Regions from separate parts of the Nonomuraea sp. NPDC052129 genome, predicted to be linked through region 1. Evidence: riboswitches for the same ligand, from Rfam matches in the RefSeq annotation. Region 1 holds a riboswitch; each other region holds the start of a gene.

Region 1 (6,973 bases):
TTCGCCTGCAGTAACCGGAGCCAGCTCGTGGCGTACTCCTATGCCCACAAGCTCCTGGACGTCGGCATCTGGCCACCGGGCGCATCCGAGCCGCTTCCTTGAGGAACCCGGCTGCTCCCAAGGATCGTCGTGGGAGCCGCGTCAGAACATGCCGTGTGGCACCTCCGCCGGTTCGGGGACCGGCTGGACCACGTCCCAGTGCTCGGCGATCAGGCCGTCTTCGACCCGCCAGAAGTCCACGACCGCCAGGCCGCGCCCGCCTTCCCGGGGGATCAGGTGATAGTGCATCACCACGAGATCGCCTTCCGCCACGACCCGCTTGAGCTCCAGCCGGGAGGTGGCCAGCGGGGAGTCCCTGATGAAGTCGATGAAGGCTTGCCTGCCCGATGGGTTGCCCGGGCTGTGCTCGATGAAGTCCTCGCTCAGGAGCGTCTGGAGCACCTCGATGTTGCCCGCGGCGAACTCCGCGAAGCCGGACATGATCAGTTCTTTGCTGCTCGTCATGGGAGAACGCTGACAGCGGCCGCGGGGTGGTGTCGATTACCTGGGATGTACTTTCCCCCGATGCTCGGGCGAAGAAGCAACTCGGGTTGACGATGAATGAAACGGGTGGCTGCTGTGCTCGCCGCGCTGGCGGTAGGTGCCGGGGTGATGACCGGGACCGGGGTCGCCGGCGCCGAGACCGCCTGGTCACCCTTCAGGATGTGCGCATGCACGGCATCTTCGGCCGCCTGCCGAACGCCTGCGTGGAGAACGCGGTGAACACCTACTTCGGCGACGGCACCCTGCCCGCCGCCGACATCACCTGCCACGCGGACTGAACATCAGGATCTGTTCCGAGAGGTGCCACAGCCTTGGGCCCGTAGGATGACCGGCTGGACCTGATCGCTGTCCAGCTGGGCCAGCGTCAGCCCCGTACGACACGAGAGGCACAGCACCATGGCGAACCGGGACGCCACCGCACTCGATGACCCGGTGGGCGCATCACTGCGCGGTCACCACGCGCACCATGCCCGCCTACTCGGCGGGGCGGCCACGTACCAGCCGGATGTCGCGACCTTCTCCGCGGTGACCGCCGACCCGGATCCGCAGGAGTGGGCCGACCTCGCCCGGCTGCTCGGCCGAGGCGAGCTCGCCGACATGTTCAGCTGCGCATCGGTGCCACCGCCGGACTGGGAGCCGGTCTTCGTCCTCGAAGGCCGCCAGATGACCTGGTCCGGCGGCAGCCGCCGCCCTGCCGAGACCGGCACCGAGGTGGTCGAACTCGGCAGGGACAGCGTGCCCGAGATGCTCGACCTCGTCGCGCGGGCCAAGCCGGGGCCGTTCTGGCCGCGTACTCGCGAACTCGGCACCTATCTCGGCGTCCGCGACAACGGCACCCTGGTGGCGATGGCGGGTGAGCGACTACGGCCGCCGGGGTGGACCGAGATCAGCGCCGTCTGCACCGCCCCCGAGGCACGCGGGCGAGGCCATGCCGCCCGCCTGGTCAGTGCGCTCGTCGCGCGGATCGTGGCTCGTGACGAACGGCCCTTCATACACGTAGCCGAGGCGAACACCGGCGCGATCGCCCTCTACGAGCGGCTCGGCTTCGAGACCCGCAAGCCCGTGACCTTCCGGGGGTTCCGCACGCCGTGACGGCTTCCGTCACTGAGCCGGGGCGCTACCGTACCTTGATCCGCAGGGCCCCCGCCGTTGGCCACAGGCCGGCGGTGAGCATGGTGGTCTTGCGTTGCTCGATGGAGAGCCGCACGCCCTTGGGGTCCGGCCGTACGGCGCCCGCGAAGGAGTCCCTGCGCCAGTCGGAGAGCTTCTCCTCCTTGACCACGTCTCCGGTGTGCGGTGCGTGCACCATGTATCCGGGTCTCGAGATCATCCCCACGTGCCCGAGTCCGTGGAAGAAGACCAGGTCGCCTGGCTTGAGGTGGGCCCAGGAGATCTTCTTGGAGAACGCGGCGTACTGTTCCGTCGTGGTGCGCGGCAACTCGATCCCGGCGTGTTTGTACGCCTTGAGCATGAGCCCGGAGCAGTCGTAGCCGCTGTCGCTGGTCCCGCCCCAGACGTACGGGATACCGCGCTTCTTCATGGCGAACTTGAGGGCGACCTTCCAGGCCGGAGTGGTCTGGCTCGTCTGCTGGACGGGCTTGCTCTCGGTGCCGGCAGGGGTGGTGGGGCCGGCAGGGGTGGTGGGGTCGGCGTGAGCTGGAGCGGCCAGAGTGAGCCCGGCGACGGCAGCCGCCAGGCAGATGGCGAGGGGAGCCACTGCTGTGTCCTTCCATACGGCCTACCGGGTTAGCTGACGGGCTCGGGCCTGGAAGTGGCCCTACGGCGATGCCGATTCGCCCCAGAGGGAACTTGGGTCCCCGGCTCCACGCAGGTGAGTGGATTAGGCGGGACGAACACTAACAAAACGGTCAAAGACTTGTAAACTGCCTAAAATCGGGCGTCAACCAGGCGGGCATGACATGACAGGTAATCGACACCACCCCGGCGGGCCAGGTAGAACCGGCCGGTATGAACATGGATCAGCCGATAGGGGAGTTGCTGCGGGACTGGCGGCACCGACGCGGGCTCACGCAGCTCGACCTGGCCCTCCAGACCGACGTGTCCGCGCGCCACGTCAGCTTCGTCGAGACCGGGCGGACGATCCCCAGCCGGTCCATGGTGCTGCGCCTGTCCGAACAGCTCGAGGTGCCGCTGCGCGCGCGCAACCGGCTGCTGCTCGCGGCCGGGTACGCGCCCATCTACCCCGAGCGCCCGCTTGACGACCCCGATCTGGGCAAGGCGCACGAGGCGCTCCAGCGGATCCTGCGCGGGCACGAGCCGTATCCGGCGATGGCCCTGGACCACCGGTGGAACCTGCTGCTGGCCAACGACGCCATGAACGTCTTCCTCGACGACGTGGCCCCGGCCCTCCTGGAGCCGCCGGTGAACATGATGCGGCTTGGCCTGCACCCGGACGGGTTCGCGCCGCGGGTGCGGAACCTGGCGCAGGTCCGCGGCTTCCTGCTGCCCCGGCTCGCCAGGCAGGTCGCCCGTGCGGGGGATCCGGAGCTGAGCGCGCTCTACGAGGAACTGCTGGCCTATGGAGACGATGGCGAGGCGCCGCTGCCCGACCCCGCCGACATCGCGCTGCCCGTACGGATCACGCATCGGGGGGACGAGCTCTGCTTCTTCAGTACGATCACGACGTTCGGCGCGGCATTCGACATCACGCTCGAAGGGGTTGCCGTCGAGGCGTACTTCCCCGCCGACGACGAGACCACCCGGCTGGTCGGGAACCGTTGACGCCGCCGCCGGGTGGCGTCAGTACGCGGCGGTGAACCTGACCCGGTGGTGCCCGGGCCGTTCCGCCTCGTCCAGCAGTACGACCGCGAGGTCCTCCATGGAGATCGCCGAGTTCCCCTCGGCGTCCAAGAGCAGTTCGTCGGCGCCCAGTCGGTAGACGCCGGTACGCTCGCCCGGCGCCAGCACCGCGGCCGGACTCAGGTACGCCCAGTCCACGCCGGTCTCCGCGCGGCAGGCTTCGAGCTGGTCGTTGCAGGCCAGCGCGATGTCGCGGTAGGCGTCGGACATGAAGCGCGGGTCGTCGAGCACGGTACGCCCGCCGGACCCTGGAACGGTCAGCCCGGCCGCCCCGCCGACGAGCAGCAGCCGGACGCCGGTCCCCGCGAGCCCCGCCAGCAGCGCCTTGGCGGTCGTGACGAGATCGTGCTCGCGGCCGGTGGGCGGGCGGGTCGCGCTGATCACGAGGTCCTGACCGGTGCCGAGCCTGGTCACGTCCTCGACATGGGCGGCGTCGCCGACCTGGGGATGGGCGCCGGGGTGCAGTGACGGGAAGCGGGCCGGGTCGCGTACCACGGCGGTGACCTCGTGGCCACGGGACAGCGCCTCGGCGACCACACGAGCGCCGACGCTGCCCGCCGCTCCGAACACGGTGATGCGCATGATTTCTCCTTGATCGGCAGTGAGGGATGTGAGGGATGTGAGGGATGAGAGGGTGCGGATCGGACGGTCAGGGCGTGGGGATCAGCCGGTCACGAGCGGGCGCGTCCGCCTGACCCGGCGGCTTCTGCTCTGGGCCGCGACGAGGGCGGCTGGTCTGGGCCGCGATGAGGGCCGCCACGACGACGAGCCCGCCCACGATCTGGGCAATGGTGAGCGACTGGCCGAGGGCGAGCCACCCCAGCGCGGTGGCGACCAACGGGCTGAGCAGGCCGAGGAAGGTGACGTGGGTGGGGGACAGGGCGCGGATCCCCCGGAACCACAGCGAGTAGGCGACGGCCGAGCCGATGACGGCGAGGTAGGCGTACCCGGTCAGGTTCGCCGGGGTCAGTGCGACGGGCGGCGGTCCTTCGACGAGGAGGGCCACTGGGAGCAGCAGCAGGCCGCCGGCCACCAGCTGCCAGCCGGTGGTCGCGAGCAGGGGCGCCGGTGAGGTCCACCGCTTGCTGAGGACGACTCCGGTGGCCATGACGATCGCGCCCCCGGCCGCCGCGGCGATGCCGACGGCGTCCAACCGGGCGTCGGCCCGCAGCACCAGGAGGCTGACACCGGCCACACCCGCCACGGCGGCGATCGCCGTACGCGCGGACAGGCGCTCGCCGAGCAGGCCGGAGGACAGGCCGGCGGCCAGAAGGGGCTGCACCGCGCCGATGGTCGCGGCCACCCCGCCGGGCAGCCGGTACGCGCCGATGAACAGCAGCGCGAAGAACAGCCCGATGTTGAGCGCGCCGAGCGCGAACGCGCGCCACCACCACACCCCTTGCGGCAGGCGCCGGGTGAGCAGGAGGAGCAGCAGCCCGGCGGGCAGGGCCCGGACGACCGCGGCCAGGAGCGGGCGGCCGGGCGGCAGCAGTTCGGTGGTGACGAGGTAGGTGGTCCCCCAGATGGCCGGGGCCAGCGCGGTCACCATGATCAGGGCAAGTCGATTTCTTAGCACTAAGACAATGTATCTCACCGCTAAGACATCCGATAGGGTGGGATTGTGACTGATCATGTTGACCGGGTGCTGGAGCAGTGGGCCGAGCAGCGGCCTGACCTGGACGTGTCGCCGATGGCGATCATCGGGCGGCTGTCACGGCTGTCGCGGCTGATCGGCACGGAGCTGACCCGTACGTTCAGCGCTCACGGGCTCGACTCGGCGTCGTTCGACGTGCTCGCCACGCTGCGGCGCAATGGGCGGTCGTTGACCCCGGCCGAGCTCATGAAATCGGCCATGGTCACCTCGGGGGCGATCACCCAGCGCCTCGACCGCCTCCAGTCCCGGGGCCTGGTGTCCCGTACGCCCAGCGAGAAGGACGGCCGAGTCGTGTATGTCGCCCTCACCGAGGAGGGCCGGGAGCTGATCGACCGGGTGCTGCCCGATCACGTCGAGACCGAGCGCCGCCTGCTCGCCGCGCTCTCCGAGCCCCGGCGCGCCGCCCTGGCCGGCGAGCTCAAGGAGCTCCTGGAGTCACTGGGCGACAGCCTGGACTGAACGGCGTACACCGCCTCCCGGGGGATCGCTCGGACGGGCGGGGTGAGAGTGCCCAGAAGGGGTGGGACGAGGGGCTCGCACGGGCGGGAGGAGAGTGCTCAGACGGGTGGGACGAGGGTGAAGTATCGGTCGAGCACGGCCCGGTCGCCGTGCACGTCGAGCCGCTCGTACGGGATGCGGTGCCACAGGAACAGCATGAGGTCCGACGCGGTCCCGACCACCTCCACGTCACAGCCGCCCGATTCCACAAGACTCACGTCGGCGCCTTCTACGAGGCTCGCGTCGGTCTCGTCCACGAGGCTCACGTCGGCCCCGTCGAAGCGGACCATCCACCGCCCCGGCCCGTCGCTCTGCCGGAAGCCGTACGTCTCTCCCGCTCCGGGCGGCGCCGCCGTCAAGGCCCGCCGGGCCGGGGCCATCACCTCGAACGTCTGCCCCACCGCGTCGGCCGCCAGCTCCGCGTCCATCGGCCCGGCGATCCCCGCCACCATTTCGGCGTCCCAGCGGTGGATGGCCGCCTCGATCGTCTGCATCCGCAACCAGAACCGGACGCTCTGCTCACCCGACCACGTCCACACCGGCACACCCGGATCCGTGGTGGCGAACGCGGCCTCCAGCTTGGCGGCGCCCTCCGCGAACCAGTCGAGCAGCCCGGCCGGCAGCGGCCCGGTCGCCGGTGCGTTCGCCGGATCCGGCCAGCCCACCGGATCGGCCGGCAGATCGAGGAAGGACAGGCCCGCGGGATCCGGCTTCTCGGTGAGACGGTCGCCGATGACCCACACCAGGTAGCGGTGCACGCCGCCCAGATGCATGACAAGATCGGGCACGCCCCAGCCCGGACAGGACGGCACCAGACCGGAGTCAGCGGCCCGGCACGCCGCCTCGAACGCGCGGATCTCCCGGCCGAAGTGAGAAAGATGATCCATCCCTTCACTCTGCCCGCCCCACCCGCTCCCCGCTAGCGGCAAGGATCTGACGCGGCGCCCACGGACCTCTGCCCCCGGAGGGGGCGTCCCTCCGTAAGGGCCTATGCCGGGACGGGCTGTCCGCGATGGGGGTGTCCCTCCCCGGGGACCTCTGCCACGACGAGCCGCCTTCTTCCGCTCCTCCGGATGGGGTGTCCGCCCGGTATGTGGTGGCCGCGCACGGCGTGCGCGACCTGCTGCTGGTGTCCCCCCGAGGGGCCCAGCGACGACGGGCCGTTCGTCTTCCCCTCCGGACGGGGTATCCCTCCTGAGGGACCCCAGCCACGACGGGCCGATTCCCTTCCCCCAGAGGGGGTATCTCTCCAAAAGGACCCCAGCTACAACAGACCGTCACACGGATCAAGACGGTCGTGAGACGAACCCCCCACCGGAACCCATGGGGGCCACCCCACTAGCGTGGTTGGAATGAGATTCGGCGGGACGCTGGCCGTGCTTCTGTCCGCCTGGTTCATGGCCCAGTTCGACTTCTTCGTGGTCAACGTCGCCGCGCCGTCCTTCGAACGCGAGCTGC
Region 2 (6,973 bases), on a different contig from region 1:
CATGTAGACCAGCCGCAACGTCGTGCCGTACAGGGGACGCTGGTCCTGGACGAACAGGGCCAGCAGCAGCACGCCGATCACCATGACCGGCAGGTACAGCGCCATGAACAGCGACACGTTGCCCACCGCGGGCAGGAACCGGAAGTCGGCGGTCGCGTTGACATAGGCCCGTGGGTCGCTCAGGGACTCGTAGAGCGCGTACAGGATGGGGCCGATCCCGAAAACCACCAGCAGGATCAGGTACGGGGCCACGCACAGCCAGCCGAACAACTTACCCGACGTCATAGCCCTGGGCCTTCGCCAGGTTCACCAGCTCGGTCTGCAGCGCGTCCAAGCCGGCCCCGACGGTGCCGCCGGAGCGGATCGCGGGGACAACCGTCTGGGTGAAGGCCCCCTCCACGTCATAGCGGGTGGGCTGCTGCACCGGGTTGACCTTGGCCGCCTGCTCACGCATGACCGGGAACGGGTCGGCGGCGTAGAACGGGTCAGCGGCCAGCCGCTTGGCCCACGCGTCGGCCGAGGGGCCGTAGGCGGGGTAGGTCGGCGCGCTCTTCTGGTAGCCGGCGTCGGTGGTCATCCACTGGATGATCTCGGCGGCGCCCTTCATGTTCTTGGAGTGGCGGGAGACCAGGTAGACGCCGCCGCCCGCGCTGCCGGACCAGTTGGTCGTCTCGCCGTCCCAGGACGGGTATGGTGCCGCGGCGATCTGGCCGTTGGGAGTGGCGAACAGGTCCTTGGGCTTGAACAGGTAGTCGCCGAGCCAGGAGGCGCCGGGCAGCATGAGGACCTTGCCCTCCTTGCCCAGCTTGGCCATCTCCGGGTCGAAGAGCCCCGCCTTGGTGACCGATCCGTTCTTGATCAGGGGGTCGAGCACGTCCGCGACCCGGGTGCACTTGGCGTCCTTCAGGTTGATGTGCACCTTGTCCGGCCCGGTCACCTGCTGGATCGGGCAGCCGCTGGACCAGAAGTAGTCGTAGTAGGTGAAGAAGCTGCCCGCGCTGCCGATGACATAGCCGGGGTGCTCCTTGGCCACCCGCTCGCCCAGCGCCCGGTAGTCGGTCCACGTCTTGGGGAGCTGGTAGCCGAAGCGCTCCATGAGCGGCTTGTTGTACCACAGCACGGTTTGGGCCAGGTCGTTGCGCAGGCAGTACAGCTTGCCGCCGACCTCGCAGGGCGCGTTGGCCGTGCCGAAGTCCTTGCGGATCTGCCCGGGCAGCAGCGAGTCGAGGGGCTGGGCGTAGTTCAGCTTCCCGGCGAACTGGGAGACCACGTTGGGCTGCCCCGCGAAGACGACGTCCGGCCAGCCCTTGCCGGTGCGGTTGAACAGCTGGATCTTCGTCAGCAGGCTCTGCCCGTCGTAGGTCTCGACCTTCATCTTCAAGTTCGGGTGGGTCTTCTTGAACTGCTCGAATCCGGCCAGCCGGGTGGGGTCACTCCACACCAGTAGCGTCGCGTCGCGGTCCTCGGTGATGGCCCCGCCGACGGCTGCGGGCGTGCTGGACGAACAGGCGGTGAGCAGGGCGCCTGCGAGGCACGCCGTTATGGGGATGCGAACTCTGATCACAGCTGGCCTCGACATAATCGTGTACGATGTTTGAAGTCAGATGTTGCATGCACGTTACGCCGACGTCAACCCCATGTGCCGCTAGGGTGGAACGCCAGGAGGCTTGGATGACCGACTCCCCGAGGCTTGGATGACTGACTCCCCATCGCCAGAACTGGCGCTCCCACGGCGGCAGGTGCTCGCCGACGACGTCTACGACGTGTTGCGAGAAATGCTGCTCAGCGGGCACATTCCGCTCGGCAGCCGGGTCAAGATCGATGCTCTGGCCACGCAGCTCAAGATCTCCAACACGCCGATCCGCCAGGCTCTGGGGCGGCTGGAGGCGGACGGGCTGGTCAGCAAGCATCCCTACCGCGGCTTCGTCGCCGCCGACCTGCCCGACCGCAAGACGATCTCCGACCTCTACGAGTGCAGGCTGCTGCTCGAACCTCCCACCGCGCGCCGCGCCGCCGAGGAGTTTCGTACGGAGGACCGGGCGTTCCTGCGCCGGCAGGTCGACGTGCCGGGCGGCGACCTCGCCGTGCTGGCCAAGGCCGACGAACTCCTGCACGGCAAACTCGCCCAGATGTCGGGAAACCTGGTCGTGGCCGAGACGCTGGAGCGGTTGTTCGTCCGTTCGCGCGCTTTCCGGATCTTCTACGCCAGGGAAGGCGCCGCCGAGCTCACGCGCGACGAGCACGAGGCCATCGTGCGGGCGGTCGTGGCGGGCGACGGCCCGGCCGCGGCGGACGCGATGACCGCCCACCTGCGGTCGGCGGGGCAGCGAATGCTCGCATCACTGCCGTGAGGCTCACAGCCGTGAAACTCACGGCCGGACGCCTGAGGTTCGCGGCCGGGCTCACTGCCGTGAGATTCGCGACCGGGTACTGAGCCCGGGTACTGAGGCTCGCGGCCGGGTGCTGAGGCTCGCGGCCGGGTGCTGAGGCTCGCGGCCGGGTGCTGAGGCTCGCGGCCGCGAACGCGTTCTGTGCGGGTCAGGCGGCGTAGTGCGGGTAGCCGTAACCGACGACCTGAGAGGTGGGACGGACACGCTGCTCGACCTTGCCGTTGCCGGTGTTGCCCTCGATCGTGGAGATCGTGCCGTCGCCGTTGTCCTTGACCACGAATCCGACATGGCTGATGGAGCTCAAGTCCTTGCTGCCGCTCCAGGAGTAGAAGACCACGGCGCCGGGCTTGGCCACGGTGCCCCAGCGGTGGTTGGCGGCGAACCACTTGGCGTGGGCGACGGTGTAGGCGTCCCAGCCGATCTGGGGGCGGGCGCCGCTCTCCTCGCCGACCCAGGAGACGAACATCGAGCACCAGGCGGCGTTCAGGTAGTCCTGCCTGCTGCCGCCGTCACGCTGGACGGTTTCGGCGGCGCGGGGTGAGTTCACGTACCACTTCTGGAACTTGGTGCCGCCGCCGTTGGCGTCCTCGGACGTGCCGACCTGGGCCTTGGCCAGGTTCAGGACCTGCTGGGCGGTGACGTTCACCTGGGCCTCGCCGTTCCTGCCGCCCTGCGCGGAGGCGGGGGCGGCCTGAGCCGCGATGGGGGTGTGCCATGCGGGGGCCGTGGCGGCGTTCGCAGCGGTGTGGGCGCCGAGGGCGGCGGCGGCGATGGTCGCGCCGAGCGCGATCTTGGCATAGTTGATCTTGGGGGTGCGGATAATGGTGATTACTCCTTGCTTCCATTCCGCTTACCGGGTTAGCTGACGGGCTCGGGCGTGGAAGCTGCCCTACAGCACGTTGACGTGCCGATTAGCCCCGATCGAGACATGGGTCCCCGGTCCCGCGCACAGGCGGGTTCAGCGGTCACAGGTGATTGCCTGTGATGCATGTGATGGGTATGACGTCCGTACTCGGACATTGGCGGCGCGGCCAGAGGCATACTCGCTGTCTAGGCCAGGCGCACAGAGGGGTCTAACGCACCCCTGACCTGGGTAATTCCAGGCAATGAAATCGCCACGCCCAGCACGGCCGGCTCGTCGATCCGTCAAGTAGCGGGGGTACCTTGGTGAAGTCGCGCCAGGGCGCATCTGGAAAAGGTTCGCGTACGGTCTGTCGAATTCGCCTCGCCTGTCCGATGTAGAGGCGTACCGACCGGACAGACAGCCAAGGAGACCCTCATGGCGATGACGGCCGCGGCGGACGCGGGCCAAACGGACGCGGGCCAAACGGAGGTGGGACGGGCGGAGGCGGGTCAGGCGGTGGCCGACGCGCATCGGCGGGAGTGGGCTTTCGTGCTCGCCGCGACCGTGCGCGTCGCGCAGATCTGGACCTGGCCGAGGAGTGCGTTCAGGAGGCGTACCGGGTTCGACTTGCGCTGCCACTGACAGAAGACACCGGACCCGCCCGGCCGCCATGACCTCCGGGTCACGCAGCCGGCCGGTACTTGCCGATCAAGAGGCGAAGGGCCTGCACGCATCCAGCTTCGGCCTCGCGGTACACCTCCATCGCGTTCCTGGCAGAGGATATGGCTCCTTGACGTTCCTCTTCCCACTCACGCGCTTCACGGCCGAAGCGCCGAGCGGCGGCCATGCTGGATGAGTCCGAAAGACGCCCGGCAAACGATTCCACCGCAGATTCGTCGAGCCCACGCCAGTCGCCGCCGCCCTGCGGCCGGGGCTCGGCCAGGAGAGAGAGGAACATCTGGACGGCCGTCTCATGTTCCTTGTTCGCGTGGTCGGCCCAGTGCCTCGCGTTGACTACCTGGGCTCTGGCCAGCGACGCTTCATGTGAGAATTCGAGAAGAATGTCTCCGCAGTCACGATAGATGTCGGCGATCCTGCCGGTCCGGGCACTCATCTCCACGAAAATCTCATGGAGCCTCGCGCCGTCGTCATCTTTCGCATACACGCCTCGGCTCGTGTAGAGCAGAGCCCTGATCCGGGCGTCGTACTCCGCGACCCGCTTCACCGCATCTTGCAGCTGTCCGGCAAGCGACGCAACCTCGACCTGGTTCGCCGGCAGGGGGTCATCTGTCAGATCCAGCGCGTGCCAGGGAAAAGTGAACGTGGGCAGCCCAACGGCCGACCATCCCGAGGAGAGGGGAACGCCGAAGTCCGTAGCGGGCATCGGCTCCGCGGCTTGATGCGAACCACCACCGAAAGACCGGCTCACAGTCGACAGCAGGTTCGTGGCCCGGCTCAATGATTCGCGCACCGTCTCCTGCGACTCGGACACGAGCGAAATGAAGTCGGCCAGGAGCGCCTCGATCGACGGTGAGTCGAGATTTGCCAGACCCATCTGGAAACGCGCACCCACAGGAGCCGCATTGTTCCAGTCATTTCGAAGTTGGCCGAACGACACCCCGATAAGCCCGATCGCACGCAGGGCCAAGTCGTTGCTCGGATTGCTCCGGAGAATCGTCAGGTAGATCTCCGCGGCTTCGAGGAAGCGGTGGCGAAGGCACAGGAGATGCGCGAGGCCGAGAGCGAGGTCTTCATCATGCGGATCAAGCCCGAGGCCGGTCCGGAAGGCGCGTTCTGCCTCATCCCATCGCTCACGGTCCGCTTCCACCTCGCCGAGCGGAAGCAGACCGACCGCTACCTCGGCGACCGCGAGATGGGCGAGCGGATCATGCGGATCGGCCCTGACGGCCATCGCGGCGGTTCGCTGAGCTTCGTCGCGTTCGAACACCTCCAGCCGGCACTTCGCCAAGATGTACAGGGACGGCACCCAGTCCGGCGCCAGCCTCGCAGCCTCTGTCGCCGCCCGCAGGGCGGCCCCTCGCCGGCCGAGGCCGAGGAGAACGGATGCGAGCAGGTAATGCGCGTACTCGCTGCCCGGATCAATGCGGAGAGCGGAGACGACCGCGTTGTGGGCATCCTTCGTCCTTCCCAGACTTAACAGGCATCGAGCGGTCATGCGATGCGCCTCGGCCGCCGTGTCGTCAGAGACGAGCGCCGGGCCGAGTGCATCGAGCGCGTCCTGCCAGCGCCTCAGGTCGACGAGATTCCGGGCGGCTGCCAGAGCCTTCTCACTGTGGTTCATGTCAGATACCGCCATTCGTGATACGTAGGGCGACCAGCATCCGGTCTTGACGGACGGCCTCACCGCCGAGCCCGAAGTCACATCATCCGCTGCTGCTTGAGGTAGCTGAGCAGGTCATCGTAGGCACCACCCTCGTTCGCGAACATGGCGACGCCTTTCGCCGCGTCGAACCAGGGGCCGGTCGAGGGCCGCACCTGCCTCAGGGCCGTTTCAAAGTCGGCCATGCCGATCATTCGGACCGTCCCGCTGCGCGATGACGCGATGAGCGCCTGTTCGGCTGCGGTGTCGCACAGATGCCCGAGATCCGCGCCGGAGAATCCGTCCGTACGAGCAACGAGGGAAGTCAGATCGATGTTCTCCACCGGCCGGTTTCTCAGGTGGAACTCCAGGATCGAGCGCCGCGCGGTCGGGTCAGGCGGGAGTACGAGGACCGTACGGTCGAACCTGCCCGGCCGGCGAAGAGCCGTGTCGACGTCCCACGGCTGGTTGGTCGCCCCAAGGATGAACAGACCCTCGTTGTCGGCCGCCACACCGTCCATCTCCTCCAGCAACTGGTTCACGACGGTACGCATCCCACTGCCACGAGACTGGCTGCGCTTCTGGCCGAGGGCGTCCACCTCGTCCAGGAACAGTACGCAGGGCGCCTTCCTTCGGGCCTGGGCGAACAGCTCGCGCAGGTTCCGCTCGGACTGGCCGAAATACAGGTCGAGGACATCGGAGATGCCGACCACGATGAACGAGGCCCCGAGCTCCCCAGCGACCGCACGGGCGAGGAACGTCTTGCCGCATCCGGGCGGCCCATACAGCAGCAGGCCACCGCGCAGGCTTGTGCCATACAGTGCGCGCAGCTCAGGATTGCGCATCGGGGCCAGGAACGCGACCTCCAGTCGATCCTTGACGTCCTCCATACCCCCGATGTCGGCCAGCCGCAGTCCTGGAGTCTCGGTCTCGTAGGTATCCGGGTTCGCGCCGGCGGGCTCGTCGGCGAAGCGCGGCCCGACCAGGCCGGCCACGTCGCTCTCCGCCGCCGTCCAGTCGAATCGCTCTTTCGGCGGCACCTCCAGCGGGGCATCGGTTCGGGGTAGCCGCGGTTCGGCCACGGCCTCCGCCTCCGCGTTGCCGGTCTCAGCGCCGGAAGGCCGTCTCTCGAGAGCGGTGACCATGAAGTCCCTGGCCTGGTCACAGGACGGGTCGTACCGCAGTGCCTCGGCGGCCTCACTCATCGCGCCGGGAAGATCACCAGAGTCGAGGAGAATCTGCGCGAGATGCAGCCTGAGGGTGACGTCCTCAGGCCGTGCGTCCAGGGCGGCGCGAAGGCTGGTCACCAACCGGTCGTGAGCGTCCATAGAGAAGAACCGTCCTGTGCACAGTCGTGAATCGAAAGTCGGCCGGGTTGGCGGGGGCCCGGGCACAGCACCTTACCTTGATCGTCGGACG
Region 3 (6,973 bases), on a different contig from region 1:
CGGATCGGCCGAGTTGCTGCGGCTGGTGCAGGTCCGGACGCTGGCCGCCGCCGGGGTGCCCTTGGCCGAGATCGGGCCAATGATCGACGCTGACCCCGCGCGGTTCGCCGCCGCGCTCGCCGACGTCGAGCGGCAGCTCGACGAACGGATCGCGGAGTTGATCGCGCGGCGTGACACGCTGCGCCGGCTCGCCGATGGTGACCGGGCGCTGCTGCCCGACCGTGCTGTGGCGCTGCTGGAGCGGCTTTCCGGCCTGGGCTTCTCCGCGGCGGAGGCGGCGGCCGCGAGGGAGGGCTGGGTGCTGGCCAGGGCCCTGGTCCCCGAGGGCTTCGACGACTACCTCACTCATGTCGAGGACGCCCTCGAAGACACCCGGTTCGTCGCTTTGATCAAGCGCGGCGCCGAAGCCGCGGGCTGGGAACCGGACGACCCGCGCATCGCCGAGCTCGCCACCGCCATGGCCGACCACTTCCTCGCCAATCCCGCACACCTGCAGATCGTGACCGGCCTGCAAGCCCGCACGGATGCCGCGACCCGATACGAGCTGATCGCCCACCACGGCGAAGAGCAGGGATCGGCCGCGGCCCAGGGAATCGCGCTCGTCGAGGCCAAGCTCCGCGCCGCCGGCATCCACATCCCCAGACCAGGCACCCACTGACCGCGCCGTGCCCCGGTCCGGGCGCCTAGCTCTAGAACATCGAGATGTGCACGTGGTCGAAGTGGTTCTGGGTGATGCTGCCGCGGTCGGACATCGAGCTCCACCCCGAGCCCTGGTTGATGCGCTGCTTCCAGATCACGTACTTGACCCCGAGCTTGTCCTTGTTCTCCAGCGCCCAGGCCGCCACGCGGTCGCCGAGTGCCTGATTGGCGGAGCTGGGCATGCTGCCGCCGGTGCTCATCATGAAGTCGCACGCGCGCCCCAGCGGGTGCTCGCCGCCGCCGCCGTCCGAGCGGAAGCAGCCCACCTCGTACGGCAGCGCGAAGTCCTTCTGGATCAGCCCGCGGATCACCCGCATCCGGGCGGTGATGTTGTCGGTGCCTGAGGGCAGTTCGGGCGCCCAGCTGCCGTCCGAGCGGCGGCCGGGGCCGAACGGGATGAGGCCCTTCAGCTTCTTCTGGATGTCCTTGATGACGTCCTGCGCGTCGTCGCGCTGCTTGGCCACGTTGGCCGCGTCCTCGCGGATCTTCGCCTCGAGGGCGGTCGCCTGGTCCGCGGCCGCCTTCTTCTCGTCCCGGGCGGTGGCCACGCCCTGCACGATCGCCTGTTGCTCGGCCGCGAGGTGGTCCAGCAACGCCGCGCTGGAGGCATCGGTCGGCAGGGTGAGGTTCGGCAGCGCGCCGGTGCCGTTCTGGTACTGCAGGCGCGCGAGCTCGGTGACGCGTTTCTGGGCGGTGATGAGCTGGGCCTCCGCCGTGGCCAGCCGGTTCTTGGTCGTTTCCGAGTCCTGTTTGGCCTTGGCGAGTTCGACGCGCTTGAGGTTGTAGGTCTCGATGAGCTTGTCGACCTTCTTGTCCAGCTGCTTCAGCTCCGCGCGGAGCTGGGCCTCGCTGGGCTTGGGGGCGGCAGCGGCGGGCGTGGCCGTGAAGGCGCCGAAGGCCATGGAAGCGGTGGTGATGAGAGCGATGGCGAGACTCGAGGGGGACGCAGCCGCCACGAAGGGTTCCTCTCCCTATGCCGGCCGGGTTAGCTGACGGGTTCGGGCAGGGAGATGCCGCCTTACCACCTGAGTGGATTCACCCCAAGACGCGATGGGTCCCCGGCTCCCGGGCCACGCACCCGGGATTAGGCCAGCACCGACCGTTTCGGTCGGCGCTGAAAAGGGATATTAGTGGTAAAACCAAGGTCATGCGACTCCAAGCGGCAACCAATTAGAGATCTACCTGTGATTTAAGCATGCGTGCGGCTTCCTCCGGCAGGACATCGTTGACGAACGCGCCCATGGCCGACTCCGAGCCCGCCAGATACTTGAGTTTCCCGGGCGCCCGTCTGATGCTGAACAGCTCCAGGTGCAGATAGGCCAGGTCACGATCCTGCCGCACTGGTGCCTGGTGCCAGGCTGAGATGTACGGCATGGCGACGCCGAACAGCCCGTCGAGCGCCCGCAGTACGGAGGTGTAGAGCGGGGCGAAGGCGGCGCGCTCCTCCTCCGACAGCGCGGCCAGGTCCGGCACCTGCCGGTGCGGATACACGTGCACCTCGAACGGCCACCGGGCGGCGGCCGGCACGAACGCCGTCCACAGCTCGTTGGCCGCCACCACGCGCACCCCGGCGGCCCGCTCGGCCGCCAGCACGTCGGCGAAGAGGTTGCCGCCCCGATGCCGGGCGGCCGCGCCGAGCTGGAGTTTGGTCCGCGGGGTCACGTACGGGTAGGCGTAGATCTGCCCGTGCGGGTGCGGCAGCGTGATGCCGATGTCCTCGCCCCGGTTCTCGAAGCAGAACACCTGCTCGACACCCTCGATCGCGGACAGCTCGGCCGTACGGTCGGCCCACGCCTCCATGACCAGGCCCACCTGCTCGTCGGAGAGCCGCGAGAACGACGACGAATGCTCAGAGGTGAAGCACACCACCTCACACCGCCCCACGCCCGGCCGGACCTCACTCAGCCCCCCGACATCCCCATAAGTCCCGAAATTTCCGGAAAAGGAGGGGAAGCGGTTCTCGAACACCGCCACGTCATAGTCGTACGCCGGGATCTCCGAAGCCCTCGTCTCGGACGACGGGCACAGCGGGCACTCGTTGGCCGGAGGCAGGAACGTACGCGTCTGGCGGTGCCCCGCCATCGCGATCCACTCCTCGGTGAGCGGATCGTAGCGCAGCTCCGACGCCATCGGCCTGGGGTCGAGCGCCCGCCGGTCGATCGCGCTCCGGTCGGCGTCGTCGCGCCGGTCGAAGTAGATCAGCTCTCGGCCGTCGGCCAGGTGGGTGATGGTGCGTTTCACTGCGAGTCCTCCGCGATGATCAGTTCGCCGGCGCGTTCGCCCAGCTCCATGCGTGCTTCCTCGGGTAGCCCCGCGTCGCTGATGACCGCGTCTGCCTCGGTCAGATCGGCGATCGTGCTGATGCCGACCGTGTTCCACTTGGTGTGGTCGGCCGGGATGACCAGCCGGTGCGCCGCGTGCACCAGCTCCCTGTCGGTCTCCGACTCCAGCAGGTTGGGCGTGGTGAACCCGGCCCGCACGCTCATCCCGTGCACGCCGAGGAACAGCGTGTCCACGTGCAGCCGCCGGATCGCGGCCACCGCGACCGGGCCGACGAGGGCGTCGGACGGCGTGCGTACGCCGCCGGTCAGCACGACCGTGCGGTCGGCGCGCGGGTTGCGGTGGAAGACGTCGGCCACCGGGATCGAATTGGTGATGACCGTGAGCTCGGGCACCGAGATGAGGTGGTGGGCCAGGGCCCAGGTGGTGGTCCCGGCCGACAGGGCGACCGCGGTGCCGGGCCGGACGAACTGGGCGGCGCGGCGCGCGATGGCCTCCTTCTCCTGCTGCTGGCGGGCGGACTTGGCGGTGAAGCCCGGCTCCTCGGTCGAGCCGGGACCCAGCGCGGTCGCGCCGCCGTGCACCTTCTCCAGCAGCCCGCGCTCGGCTAGCACTTCGAGGTCGCGGCGGACCGTCATGTCGGAGACGCCGAGCTCGCGAACGAGGTCGGCCACCCGAACGCCGCCGCTGCTGCGCACGCGTTCGAGAATCGCCTGCTGGCGCTGCTGTGCGAGCACGCCCCCGCTCCTTCCAACAGATTCCACCAAATTATGACACGACTTTGTTGGGGAATGTTAGGTCGTACGGGTTGTGCGGTAGACCACAGCGCGAGACGTTGGGAAACGGACCGATCACTGGAGGTATCCATGGCGAAGCGATCTCGCAAGACCAAGGCGCGCAAGAAGAAGAAGGCCAACCACGGCAAGCGCCCGAACGCGAACTGACGGCCGGCCGGCCGCGGTGAGCTCCTTCACCCCGGCCGGTGCGACGGCTCAGCCCGGGAGACCGTGCAGGGCCTCGTCGATGCGCTCCAGCGGGAGCGGGTAGTCCTCCATGCGCCCCGACAGGTAGCGGTCATAGGCGGCCAGATCGAAGTGGCCGTGCCCGCACAGCGCGGTCAGGATCACCTTCTCCTCGCCGCTCTCCCTGCACCGCAGTGCCTCGGCGATGGTCTCGGCCAGCGCGTGCGTCGGCTCGGGCGCCGGGAGGATGCCCTCGGTACGGGCGAAGCGCACACCAGCCTCGAAGCACTCGGTCTGTGACTTGGTCACCGCCTCGAACAGGCCCAGCTCGTACATGTGCGACAGCAGCGGCGACATGCCGTGATAACGCAGCCCGCCCGCGTGGATCGGGTCGGGCACGAACGCGTGGCCCAGCGTGTGCATCTTGAGCAGCGGCGTGAAGCCCGCCGCGTCGCCGAAGTCGTAGGCGTAGACGCCCCGCGTGAACGACGGGCACGCCTCGGGCTCGACGGCGCGCAGCGTGACGTCGAGGTTGCCGGCCAGCTTCTCGCGCAGGAACGGGAAGGTGAGCCCGGCGAAGTTCGAGCCGCCTCCGGTGCAGCCGATGATCAGGTCCGGCATCTCCTCCAGCTGGGCCAGCGCCTCCTCGCCGATGACGGTCTGGTGCATGAGCACGTGGTTCAGTACCGAACCGAGCGCGTAGCGGGCGTCCGGGTTCGCGCCGGCCACCTCGACCGCCTCGCTGATCGCGATGCCGAGGCTGCCGGGCGAGCCGGGGTCGTCGGCCAGCACCTTGCTGCCCGCCCCGGTCACGGTCGAGGGGCTGGGGTACACCGTCGCGCCGTACACCTGCATGAGCGAGCGCCGATAGGGCTTCTGATCGTAGGAGGCGCGGACCATCCAGATCTGGCACTCCAGATCGAACTGCGCACAAGCGAACGCCAGCGCCGACCCCCACTGTCCCGCTCCGGTCTCCGTGGTGAGCAGTCGTACGCCTTCGCGGGCGTTGTAGTACGCCTGGGGGACGGCGGTGTTCGGCTTGTGCGACCCGGCGGGGGAGACGCCCTCGTACTTGTAGTAGATCCGCGCGGGCGTGCCGAGCGCCTTCTCCAGCCGACGCGCCCGGATCAGCGGGGTCGGCCGCCAGAGCCGGTAGACATCGAGCACCTCCTGGGGAATGGCGATGTACCGCTCGGTGCTCACCTCCTGGCCGATCAGCTCCATCGGGAACAGCGGCGCCAGATCATCAGGTCCCACCGGCTGCCGCGTGCCCGGATGCAACGGCGGAGGCGGCGGCGCCGGCAGATCGGGCACGACGTTGTACCAGCTACTGGGAATGCTGGAGCTCATGGCCTCAGTGTGCGCTGGTTACCGCCCGTCCTCAATCAGGATGGCCATTCGTCCGGGATGGTCCGCGCGTACGGCCACATCGGCGGCCCGCAGCGGATCAGCCTCCCGTTCGTAGCGTGCGTAGGCGGGCAGCCGCCACCGCTCGTCCTCCACGGTCATCCGCCCCAGCGCCCCCTCGGACAGCCACAGATGCGCACTCACCTCGAACGGCAGCCCGCGGCCCAGCAGCAGCGTCCCGTCGAGCAGCAGCACAGCCCCCTGAGGCAGCGTTTGGTACGGCAGGCGGTACGCGCGGTCGGCCCGGCTGTCCCAGAGCGCCGGCAGTACCTTGCCGGTCCCCTGGGCTCCCAGCGGCCCGAGGACCTCCCGGGTCAACCCCCCGGTGTCGAGCCAGTCGTCGTAGAAGGCGTCGGGGTCCGTCCGGCCGTACTCGAGCCTGAGGGACGCGGGCCGCAGGAAATCGGCGGCGGACACCCGCAACACGGCCCTGCCCCGCGTCCTGAGCGGCGCGACCAGCTCGTCCGCCAGCCGTTCGGGATGGGCGGGCGGGGCTCCGTCGACGGCGACCCGCGCGTAGGAGTCGCGCGGCAGGCCCGCGATCCGCTCGGCCAACTCCTCGACCAGGGCCTCTCGGGAGATCGCTCGCGCACGCATCAACCCGAGCCTACGCGCTCACTCCGCGACGCAACCCGAGCCTGAGCACTCACTCCGCGACGCAACCCGAGCCTGAGCACTCACTCCGCGACGCAACCCGAGCCTGAGCGCTCGTCCCGCGACCGCTCAGCTGGCGCCGGGACCGCTGGGGCCGTTTCCGGGGTCACCCGGGCGGTTGCGGGACCGCTCAGGTGGGCCTGGGACCGCCCAGGCGGTGGCCGGGGCCGCTCAGGCGGTGGCCGGGGCCGCTCAGGCGGTGGCCGGGGCCGCTCAGGCGGTGGCTGGGGCCGCTCAGGCGGTGCCGCTTGACCACGTGGGCCTTCAGGCGGTGCCGCGTGGCCACGTGGGCCCGTCGTCCTGCCTGGCGTGCCGCCCTCGGCGCACGCAATCGGGGCACACAGGTTCCCGCCGCGACCGAGCCAGGGCTTCCGGCGTGGGCTCACGCTGTGTACCTGCGGGAGCTGAGGTGTCGAGGTCGACCAGGAACATCGTGACGCGTTCCGGGTCGTAGCCGAAGGTGCGCTTGCAGCCGTAGCACCGGCCTATCGTCGTGATCCCTTTGTCCGCCATGCGGCCTCCCTATCGGGCACGCCCGGTACCGAGATCAAGAGCGTAACCGAGCTTGGCTCACGAAGTGCGATAACAGCCGAAACCACCACAAGATCGTCTGGCGTGGACCGCGTACGCGGGAGGCCTGACGCCCGCGCTCGCATGATGGCTACGTTGATCTATATGGGCGACAGAACAAGATCACTGACCCTGACGGACATAACCACGACATTAGACATGGCCCTCGACGCGTTCGGAGCCGCGGACACCAACCCGGCGTATCGCGTGTGCGGCACAAGCGCCGCACTCCTGCAAGGCGTCCCACTCCGCGCTGGGGACATCGACATCCTGCTCGCCAGCCGAGAAGACGTAGAAACGTTCGCCGCGGCACTCTCCTCGTTCCCCTGCCTATATGCCACCTCATGGTTCCCCGAATCTTCGCAATACTTCACCAGGTTCGAGGTGAATGGCGTCGAAGT

What was found. A riboswitch is a leader RNA that binds a small molecule or an ion and turns the genes downstream of it on or off. The one in region 1 is predicted to bind cyclic di-AMP.
Region 2: linked by a shared signal. The riboswitch ahead of AB0L53_RS03330 (CHAP domain-containing protein) and the one ahead of AB0L53_RS19150 (C40 family peptidase) in region 1 are both predicted to bind cyclic di-AMP.
Region 3: linked by a shared signal. The riboswitch ahead of AB0L53_RS32895 (hypothetical protein) and the one ahead of AB0L53_RS19150 (C40 family peptidase) in region 1 are both predicted to bind cyclic di-AMP.

What each region holds. Positions count from the first base shown of each region.
Region 1 covers NZ_JBFAVX010000007.1:242,247-249,219, forward strand. The annotation lists gene AB0L53_RS19130 (LuxR C-terminal-related transcriptional regulator) at 1-102, shown strand, start outside; gene AB0L53_RS19135 (nuclear transport factor 2 family protein) at 142-504, opposite strand; gene AB0L53_RS19140 (alpha/beta hydrolase) at 597-821, shown strand; gene AB0L53_RS19145 (GNAT family N-acetyltransferase) at 940-1,635, shown strand; gene AB0L53_RS19150 (C40 family peptidase) at 1,661-2,260, opposite strand; cyclic di-AMP (ydaO/yuaA leader) riboswitch at 2,264-2,400, opposite strand; gene AB0L53_RS19155 (helix-turn-helix transcriptional regulator) at 2,512-3,285, shown strand; gene AB0L53_RS19160 (NAD(P)H-binding protein) at 3,304-3,945, opposite strand; gene AB0L53_RS19165 (EamA family transporter) at 4,013-4,939, opposite strand; gene AB0L53_RS19170 (MarR family transcriptional regulator) at 4,985-5,476, shown strand; gene AB0L53_RS19175 (maleylpyruvate isomerase family mycothiol-dependent enzyme) at 5,575-6,402, opposite strand; gene AB0L53_RS19180 (MFS transporter) at 6,868-6,973, shown strand, end outside.
Region 2 covers NZ_JBFAVX010000001.1:716,443-723,415, reverse strand. The annotation lists gene AB0L53_RS03345 (sugar ABC transporter permease) at 1-285, opposite strand, end outside; gene AB0L53_RS03340 (extracellular solute-binding protein) at 272-1,564, opposite strand; gene AB0L53_RS03335 (GntR family transcriptional regulator) at 1,695-2,351, shown strand; gene AB0L53_RS03330 (CHAP domain-containing protein) at 2,539-3,036, opposite strand; cyclic di-AMP (ydaO/yuaA leader) riboswitch at 3,223-3,364, opposite strand; gene AB0L53_RS03325 (hypothetical protein) at 3,670-3,876, shown strand; gene AB0L53_RS03320 (tetratricopeptide repeat protein) at 3,917-5,536, opposite strand; gene AB0L53_RS03315 (AAA family ATPase) at 5,614-6,882, opposite strand.
Region 3 covers NZ_JBFAVX010000017.1:226,593-233,565, forward strand. The annotation lists gene AB0L53_RS32890 (MerR family transcriptional regulator) at 1-658, shown strand, start outside; gene AB0L53_RS32895 (hypothetical protein) at 690-1,655, opposite strand; cyclic di-AMP (ydaO/yuaA leader) riboswitch at 1,660-1,800, opposite strand; gene galT (galactose-1-phosphate uridylyltransferase) at 1,870-2,940, opposite strand; gene AB0L53_RS32905 (DeoR/GlpR family DNA-binding transcription regulator) at 2,937-3,716, opposite strand; gene AB0L53_RS32910 (TrpB-like pyridoxal phosphate-dependent enzyme) at 3,972-5,291, opposite strand; gene AB0L53_RS32915 (uridine kinase) at 5,310-5,945, opposite strand; gene AB0L53_RS32920 (hypothetical protein) at 6,267-6,515, opposite strand; gene AB0L53_RS32925 (hypothetical protein) at 6,678-6,973, shown strand, end outside.